4 regions of the Streptomyces sp. NPDC001634 genome follow, and region 3 is predicted to be linked to each of the others. Evidence: riboswitches for the same ligand, from Rfam matches in the RefSeq annotation. Region 3 holds a riboswitch; each other region holds the start of a gene.

Region 1 (2,191 bases), on a different contig from region 3:
ACGACGATGGCCCCGGCTGATGAGCCGGGGCCATCGGACGGGCATACCCGTCGACGTGCTTGGTATCAGACGTTCACACCGTGTGAACGGAGGTAGGCGACCGGGTCGATGTCCGAGCCGTACTCCGGGGTCGTACGGGCCTCGAAGTGCAGATGCGGCCCGGTGACGTTGCCGGTGGCCCCGGAGAGGGCTATCTGCCGGCCCGGGGTGACCGTCTGGCCGACGGAGACGCCGATGGACGACAGGTGGCCGTACTGCGTATAGGTGCCGTCGTTCATCTTGATGACGATCTGGTTGCCGTACGCGCCGCCCCAGCCCGTCTCGACGACGGTGCCGGAACCGACCGCGTGCACGGGTGTTCCCGTCGAGGCGTGGAAGTCGATGCCCGTGTGCGCGCCGGACGACCACAGGGAGCCGCCGCTCTTGTAGCCGGTGGAGACGTAGGAGTTGAAGATCGGCGCCACGTAGGCGTTGAGACGCCTGCGCTCGGCCTCGCGGGCGGCGCGCTCCTTGGCCTCGCGCTCCTGCCTGGCCTTCTCCGCGGCCTTCCGGCGCGCGGCCTCCGCGGCCTGCTTCTGCTCCGCGGCCTGCTTCTGGGCGGCGGCCTGGGCGTCGATCTTCTCGGCGACCGAGTCGCCGAGGGTGACGGCCTGCATCAGTCCGGTCTGCTCGACGGAGTTCTCGACGGCGAGCGCCGGGGCGGCCAGTGTGCCGATGACGCCGGTGGCGGCGAGCGCCGCGGCGCCCATGGCATTCGTGGTCGTGCGCTTCGCACGGCCGGTACGACGGTGCTTCCCGGTGGCGCAGGTGAACGCCATGAAGTGGCTGGTCCTTTCCTTCCCTCTCGCCTACCGGGTTAGCTGACGGGTTCGGAGCAGGAAGGTCTCCTACGGGCTGGAGCCCGATTCACCCCAGGGACTGTGGTTGGGTCCCCGGCTCCCCTGGCTCGCGCCGTACGGGGACTCGGCGATGACTGTCCGGTGCCGCGGGTGCGGCGCACTGCCTGACGGACAGCCCGGACGACGCTAAGGGGGCCCTCTTTCAATCAACAAACGGAGACGGGGATTTGTAGCGCATCCCACAGGGCAGAGAGGCAACTCTGCGGCAATACGGACAAAACCCCAAGAGACGGGCCCTGGTGACGGATGTCACCAGGGCCCGTTGTGTCCCGCCGTGCGACGCGCGCGTGCCTGCCAGGTGGTCTCCACGCGCGCGTGCGGCGCCCCTACTCGGCCGCTACGACGGACACTTCACCGATGCCGAGCGCCTTGACGGGCTCCGCGATCTTCGCGGCGTCGCCCACCAGGACGGTCACCAGACGGTCCACCGGGAAGGCGTTCACGACGGCCGCCGTGGCCTCCACCGTGCCCGTCGCGGAGAGTTCCTGATACAGCGTCGCCTGGTAGTCGTCCGGGAGGTGCTGCTCGACCTGGTCGGCGAAGGTGCTCGCCACGGCCGCCGCGGTCTCGAACTTGAGCGGCGCCACACCCACCAGGTTCTGCACGGCGACATCGCGCTCTGCGTCCGTCAGCCCCTCGGCGGCGAGGGTGCGCAGCACCTTCCAGAGGTCGTCGAGCGCCGGGCCGGTGTTCGGCGTGTCGACCGAGCCGCTGATGGCGAGCATCGCGGCACCCGTGCCGTCGGGCGCGGAGCGCAGCACCTGCCCGAACGCCCGCACACCGTAGGTGTAGCCCTTCTCCTCGCGCAGGACGCGGTCCAGACGGGAGGTGAGAGTGCCGCCGAGGCAGTACGTGCCGAGCACCTGCGCGGGCCAGACGCGGTCGTGGCGGTCGGCGCCGACGCGGCCGATGAGCAGCTGCGTCTGGACGGCGCCGGGGCGGTCCACGATGATCACGCGGCCGGTGTCGTCGGCGGTCACCGGAGGAACGGGACGCGGCTTGGCCGGCGAGCCCTTCCAGGCGCCGAGCGTGTCGCCGAGAAGCTCGCCGAGGTCGAACCCGGTCAGGTCGCCGACCACGACGGCGATGGCCGTCGCGGGGCGTACATACCGCTCGTAGAAGGCACGGACGGCCGCGGAGTCGATGTTCGCGACCGTCTCCTCGGTGCCCTGGCGCGGGCGCGACATGCGCGAGGACGCGGGGAACAGCTCCTTGGAGAGCTCCTTGGCGGCGCGGCGGGCCGGATTGGCCGTCTCGTGCGGGATCTCGTCGAGGCGGTTGCGCACCAGGCG
Region 2 (2,191 bases), on a different contig from region 3:
GCGCGAGCGACTCCCAGGGTTCGGGGAGCTCGTCCACGCCCACCGCGAAGGGTGAAAAGTCGGACAAGTCCGGGCAGGATGGCGCCTCTTCGACTCCGAGCGCGAGTGCGACCTCCGGTGTCGGCCGTCATCGCGGCGGCAGTGCCGACGAGAGCGCCACGGACGGTCGTACGGCCGACTCGACCGGTCGGCACGCCTCACGAGACTCCGCCACCGCAAGCGACTCCGTCGACGGCTCGTACACCGTCCGTCCCGGAGACAGTCTGTCGGTCATCGCCGACTCCCTTGACCTCAAGGGTGGATGGCTGGGGCTGTACGACGCGAACAAGTCGGCGGTCGGTACCGATCCCAACCTCATTATTCCCGGTCAGAGCCTTGCGCTCGATTCCGCACCGGCCACGGAACGGCCCTGAACTACCGTCCGGGCGGGGTGTGTTCACGTCCCGCTTCACGTCAAATGTCCGGTTTGGCGAAAGTGAGAGATGGGTCTCAATAGCCCTGATCGTCTTTGAAAATCGGTGGATCGACTGTTTACGGTCGTGACCGCTCGCCATAGCGGGCCCCAACGGTTGCAACGCCGAATCCTGCCAGCGGCCGTATGGGAACAGTCGTCGCGTCATGCGCCGTAGGCAGGAGCGGGGGACCCAAGGTAGGCGCCGCGCCCGGGAGTTGGCTGACCGGGAGCGGCTTGGGGTGAAGCCGTGCATCGAGAGGTGCGCGGCCGGGCAACTCAACCGGCTCGAACCCGACAGCTCACCTCGCAGGCGTCGGTGAGGGGATCGAACCATGCTGTGTTCCGGCAACGGCAAGCACCGCCGCCCGTCCAAGACCACTCGCGTCATCGCGCTCGCCGGCGTCACCGGCGCTGCCATCGCCGCCCCGCTGCTCGCGGCCGGCAACGCCTCGGCCGCCACCGCCGCCCAGTGGGACGCCGTCGCCCAGTGCGAGTCCGGCGGCAACTGGTCGATCAACACCGGAAACGGCTTCTACGGCGGTCTGCAGTTCACCAACTCCACCTGGGCCGCGTACGGCGGCACCGCCTACGCTCCGCGCGCCGACCTTGCCGGCAAGGCGCAGCAGATAGCCATCGCCGAGAAGGTCCTCGCGGGCCAGGGCAAGGGCGCCTGGCCGGTCTGCGGCAAGGGTCTGACCAGCACCCCGTACAACGGCGGCGGCAGCAGCTCCTCGAGCAGCGCGAAGACCACCACCCGCTCGACCGCCCCGAAGAAGGCCTCCCGTTCGGCCCAGCGTCCGGCCGCCCCGAAGGCCGCAGCCACCCCGAAGGCCGTCACCACCCCGACCGGCGCGACCGTCAAGAAGGGCGACGGCGAGTACAAGGTCGTCAAGGGTGACACCCTCAGCGGGATCGCCGCGGCGCACCACGTCGCCGGCGGCTGGCAGAAGCTGTTCGAGCTGAACAAGGACATCGTCAAGGACGCCGACCTCATCTACCCGGGTCAGCAGCTGCACTTGAAGTGACGCCCGGCTCGTAGTCGAACCACAGCGCTCTCATATCCCTGGTCCCCATAGTGGAGGCCCGGTGAGAGCCACCACCGTCCCCACGGGCTCCCCGCCCCGGTGCGTTTTCCCCCGTACGCACCGGGGCGGGGTTTTTCCATGTCGGCCCCACCCTCGCCCCGCGATTTTCCACTTCCTTTGTTCCGGGCGGGAACAATGGGTACCGTCAGTCCTGTCCACGGGACGGTCGGTCGGCTGCCGACAGCCCCGGGACGGTTAGGCTCTAGTCGCAAGGCACACCAGCCCCGCACTTTCAGCGTCACATTCCACGAAGGAGATGCTCGTGCCGTCCATCGACGTCGTCGTAGCCCGGGAAATCCTGGACTCCCGAGGCAACCCCACGGTCGAGGTCGAGGTCGGCCTCGACGACGGCAGCACGGGTCGTGCCGCCGTTCCGTCCGGCGCCTCCACCGGCGCCTTCGAGGCCATCGAGCTCCGCGACGGTGACCCCAACCGCTACCAGGGCAAGGGCGTCGAGAAGGCCGTCCTCGCCGTGATCGAGCAGATCGGCCCGGAGCTGGTCGGCTACGACGCCACCGAGCAGCGCCTGATCGACCAGGCGATGTTCGACCTGGACGCCACCGACAACAAGGGCTCCCTCGGCGCCAACGCCATCCTCGGCGTCTCCCTCGCCGTCGCCCACGCCGCCTCCGAGGCCAGCGACCTTCCCCTC
Region 3 (2,191 bases):
CACGCTGGAGGCCGTCGCCCAGCGCCTGGAGCGGGCGTTGTTGCGCGAGGGCACCCGGCGCGACCGGATCGACGCGTTCGAGGGGTTCACCACCGCGGTGCTCGCCGAGATCCCGCACGGCGGCGGACGCGTCCGCATCGTCAGCCGAGGCCACCCCGCACCGCTGCTGCTGCACCCGGACGGCACCCTGAGCGAGCTGGCGCCCCCCGAGCCCGCGCTGCCGCTGGGTATGGGCGACCTCGGCATATGGCCCGACCGGGCGAAGGAGTGGGACTTCCCGCCCGGGGCGACGCTGCTCTTCTTCACCGACGGCGTCTCGGAGGCACGCGATGCGCACGGCGAGTTCTACGACCCCGCAGGCCGCCTCGTCGGCCGCGTCTTCCCCGGGCCCGCCGCACTCCTGGCCGCCGTCACCGAGGAGGTCGCCCGCCACACCGGCGGCCGTGCCACGGACGACATGGCCGTGCTGGCCGTACGCCGCCCCGAGCACCCGTCGCCGTCGTCACGCCAGGTGATCATCTGACGCCCCTCCGCTCAACAACTGACATACTGTCAATATCTGTGAGACTCCTGAGGTGGGAGCAACTCGCCCGTTTTCTGCCGTTCATGGCGTGAAAGTCCTGGCCAGGGGCGTTAATGATCTAGGTCGAACGGCTTGGAATCCGGCCCCCGCGTCTATTAACGTTCGATAACGCAGCGCGGTCGTCCCAGCCGTCACAAGAGGCGGCTCCGTGCGCGTGTGCCGAATCCCGCAAGGGAGCCGGGGAACCACCACCTTGGGGTGAATCGAGCGGATGCCGCCGTGGAAGCACGGCAGGTATACGCGCGTAGGAGACCTTCCTGCTCCGAACCCGTCAGCTAACCCGGTAGGCGAGAAGGAAGGAAAGGAGTGCGCCCACGTGGCGTCCAACCCGCCTGCCCAGAGCACCTCGTTCGCCCCGAACGGAACTCAGACGTTCGGTTTCGCACCTGGCACCGACGAGGGCCCCTGGGAGGAGTGGAACCCCACCGAGGAGTCGCTCCGCCCCGTCCGCGGCCGGCACCGCGTCACCAAGCAGCGCGGAGGCGGACTCGCGCGCAGCTCCACCGTTCTGGGCGTCGGCGTGATGGCCGCCGTCGGCGCGGGCGGCATGGCCACCGCGCAGTCGGGCAAGCCTCCGGTGTCCATATCCCTGCCGGACCTCTCCTCGCTCACGCACTCGGCCAAGGCGCTCATCGGCGAGGACGCCGGCGCCCCCAAGGGCTCCGCCACCCCGCTCAGCGCCGCGGGCGTGACCACCGCCGACGCCGCCGCGGGCAACTCCGGCGCGGGCGAGGCGCTGCGCGCCCGCATCATCGAGCAGGCCGCCTCCCAGCAGGACCGGATCGACAAGGCCGCCGCGCAGGCCGCTGAGGACGCCGCCGCGAAGAAGGCCGCCGAGGCCGCGGCCAAGGCGCAGGAGGACGCGAAGGCCAAGGCCGCCGCCGACAAGAAGCAGGCGGAGGAGGAGGCCAAGCAGAAGGCCGAGGCGGCACGGCTGGCCGAGCTGGCCAAGCAGTACACGCTGCCGACGTCCTCGTACACGCTGACCTCCCGCTTCGGTGACGCCGGTGCCATGTGGTCCTCCGGCTACCACACCGGTCTCGACTTCGCCGCGCCCACGGGCACGCTCATCAAGGCGATCCACAGCGGCACCATCACGCAGGCGGGCTGGGCCGGCTCGTACGGCTACCGCACGGTCCTCACCCTCGACGACGGCACCGAGCTGTGGTTCTGCCACCAGTCGTCGATCAGCGTCAGCGTGGGGCAGAAGGTGTCCACGGGCGACGTCATCGGCCGCGTGGGCGCGACCGGCAACGTGACCGGGCCGCATCTGCACCTGGAGGTCCACCCGAACGGCGGCGCCGCCATCGACCCGATGGCGTGGCTGCAGGGCAAGGGCCTCAACCCCTGACACCTCTTCTCATCCGAACCCCGGCGGCCCTGGCGCACACCCCCCGACGCCAGGGCTGTCGGCTTGGCGCCCTGAACCGGAATTCTGGAATCTGCTTGTTTACGGGGACTTTGCGGCTGTTCCGGAAGATATCGATCCGGCCCGGGCGTTGAAGAAGAGCATGACTTCCCTTCGCAAGCTCGGCTCCTCCGACCTCGAGGTCTTCCCGCTCTCCCTCGGCGGCAACGTCTTCGGCTGGACCGCCGACGAGGCGCAGT
Region 4 (2,191 bases), on a different contig from region 3:
GGGCGCCCGCGTGCTGATCCACCAGCCGTCCCTGCCCGAGCCCTTGGAGGGGCAGGCCACCGATCTGCTCATCCAGGCCGAGGAATTGACGCGCACCCGCGAGCGGCTGGAGGAGATGCTCGCGCGGCACACCGGGCAGAGCCAGGAGCGGATCGCCGCCGACATCGAGCGGGACAAGATCCTCGACGCACGGGCGGCGGTGGAGTACGGACTGGTCGACCGCATCATTGCGAGCCGCAAGGCCTCGCGTACCGCGCCCGGCGCGAGGTGAGCCGCCGATGCTGCCGCCCGAACTGCCCCCGCTGCCTGCACTGACCCGCGCCGAGGCGGAGTTGATCGACCGTTACCTCGACATCGTCGACCTGCTCGGCCGCATCAATCCGGCGCACTCCGGGGACACGTACCGGGGACTGCGCGCCGCCCAGGCCCTGGTGAGCAAGGCAGCGGCCCTGCGGGACGCGCTGACGCTGATGCACCAGCGCGGGGAGAACGAACTGCATGGCCCGACGCTCGCCCGCGCGCTCCGGGTCCTGGACGGTGAGCGCCGCGCGGCACGAGTCGCGGTTCCGCCGGGACCGGACTGACGGACAGTGACCGTTTCGGCGGAGCAGGACAGTTGACGCGATCGGAATGCTGCTCGTCACGCATGAGGTGACGAACGGCTCCGCCTCCGACTCAAACGAACCAAATGGTGTACCCCCGGTCGGAGTAGGCACCCCTCCGGCCGGGGGCCCGAAAATACTCCGCAACGCGCGTAGCCCCGGGGTCGAATCGGGCGTTTCTGTGCAGGTGGGAGGCTCGTCAGACCCCTCAACCCCCTTCGAACAGGGGGCTGTCCAGCCGAACGGGTGGTTGGTGAGTAACACCACAAACCACCGATTCCATTGTGATTTTCCGACTTCCGTAGGTGAAGATCCCTTCCTGACGACAAGCCCCCGCCACCGCGGCGGGGCGGTCCGGGCGGACGCCGAGTCCTGCCACCGCCCGGATGACCGGTCGACAGGAGTGGATCGGCAGGAGTGGAGGACCCAGCAAGGCGGGCCACCGGAGAGATCCGGACGGTCCTTGGGGTGAAGCCGCGTCAGCGGCCGGGCTACTTCGCCAGCCCGAATCCGACAGGTCATCCTTCACAGGCGGCTGACGAAGGGTTGCGCATGACTGCGCTCAATCGTGTCCCGTCGCTGCTGACCCGGGCCGGTACGGCCTCGGCCCTCACCATCGCCGCCGTCGGCGGCAGCATCGTGGCCCCCGGCGTCGCAGCCGACGCGGTGGCCGCGACTCCGGCGATCAAGGCGCTTCAGATCGCGGCGTCGAAGAAGGGGTCCCCCTACCAGTGGGGCGCCGCCGGACCGCGCCGCTTCGACTGCTCGGGGCTCACGCTCTACGCGTACAAGAAGGCGGGCAAGACCCTGCCCCGTACGGCCGCGGCACAGTACAACAAGACGCACCACATCTCGGCCTCGCAGCGCAGGGCGGGAGACCTGGTGTTCTTCCACTCGGGCCGGAACATCTACCACGTCGGCATCTATGCCGGGAAGGGAAAGATCTGGCACTCCCCGAAGACCGGTTCCGTGGTCCGGCTCGAGAAGATCTGGACGAGGAGCGTGTGGTACGGCCGGGTGAGCTGACACGGCCGGGTGGGGTGACGGCACGGTGCGCCGTCACCCCACCAGGGCGTGAGGAGGGCCGGAACGGTTACTCGTTCACCATGGGCGACCGACCTCCCCACCAGGCACGGCACGAAACACCCCTGGAGCGCGCGGACCGCAACTTCGCCGAGTTGCTGCAGGAGCTGCGCGTCACCCAGACCGGGGTGCAGATCCTCTTCGCCTTCCTGCTGACCCTGGCCTTCACCCAGCGCTTCACCACGCTCGACACGGTCCAGCGCGCCACATACGTCACGACGCTCCTGCTGGCCGTTCTGGCGGCGGCCCTGTTCACCACGCCCGCGGCGTTGCACCGCTCGCTCTTCCAGAAGAACGCCAAGCCCGCCATCGTGCGGATCTCCTCCCGCCTCGCCACGGTCGGGATGGCGGTGCTGATGCTGGCGTTCACCGGGTCGGTGCTGCTGGTGGTGGACGTCTCGCTCGGCCGGACCGCCGGCATCGCCGCCGGGGCGGGGACGCTCCTGGTGTGCTTGGGCCTGTGGCGCGTCCTTCCCTGGCTGGTACGGCGCGCGGTCGTCACACCC

What was found. A riboswitch is a leader RNA that binds a small molecule or an ion and turns the genes downstream of it on or off. The one in region 3 is predicted to bind cyclic di-AMP.
Region 1: another riboswitch for cyclic di-AMP. It lies ahead of ABT186_RS43825 (M23 family metallopeptidase); the one in region 3 lies ahead of ABT186_RS34040 (M23 family metallopeptidase).
Region 2: another riboswitch for cyclic di-AMP. It lies ahead of ABT186_RS06075 (transglycosylase family protein); the one in region 3 lies ahead of ABT186_RS34040 (M23 family metallopeptidase).
Region 4: another riboswitch for cyclic di-AMP. It lies ahead of ABT186_RS00165 (C40 family peptidase); the one in region 3 lies ahead of ABT186_RS34040 (M23 family metallopeptidase).

What each region holds. Positions count from the first base shown of each region.
Region 1 is NZ_JBEOZU010000127.1:17,140-19,330, reverse strand. Features, by position in the region: gene ABT186_RS43825 (M23 family metallopeptidase) at 66-818, opposite strand; cyclic di-AMP (ydaO/yuaA leader) riboswitch at 831-979, opposite strand; gene ABT186_RS43820 (M16 family metallopeptidase) at 1,226-2,191, opposite strand, start outside.
Region 2 is NZ_JBEOZU010000006.1:163,293-165,483, forward strand. Features, by position in the region: gene ABT186_RS06070 (transglycosylase family protein) at 1-413, shown strand, start outside; cyclic di-AMP (ydaO/yuaA leader) riboswitch at 612-782, shown strand; gene ABT186_RS06075 (transglycosylase family protein) at 787-1,479, shown strand; gene eno (phosphopyruvate hydratase) at 1,796-2,191, shown strand, end outside.
Region 3 is NZ_JBEOZU010000067.1:32,586-34,776, forward strand. Features, by position in the region: gene ABT186_RS34035 (PP2C family protein-serine/threonine phosphatase) at 1-523, shown strand, start outside; cyclic di-AMP (ydaO/yuaA leader) riboswitch at 731-888, shown strand; gene ABT186_RS34040 (M23 family metallopeptidase) at 900-1,934, shown strand; gene ABT186_RS34045 (aldo/keto reductase) at 2,095-2,191, shown strand, end outside.
Region 4 is NZ_JBEOZU010000001.1:31,137-33,327, reverse strand. Features, by position in the region: gene ABT186_RS00175 (ATP-dependent Clp protease proteolytic subunit) at 1-271, shown strand, start outside; gene ABT186_RS00170 (hypothetical protein) at 279-584, shown strand; cyclic di-AMP (ydaO/yuaA leader) riboswitch at 966-1,150, shown strand; gene ABT186_RS00165 (C40 family peptidase) at 1,155-1,628, shown strand; gene ABT186_RS00160 (DUF6328 family protein) at 1,709-2,191, shown strand, end outside.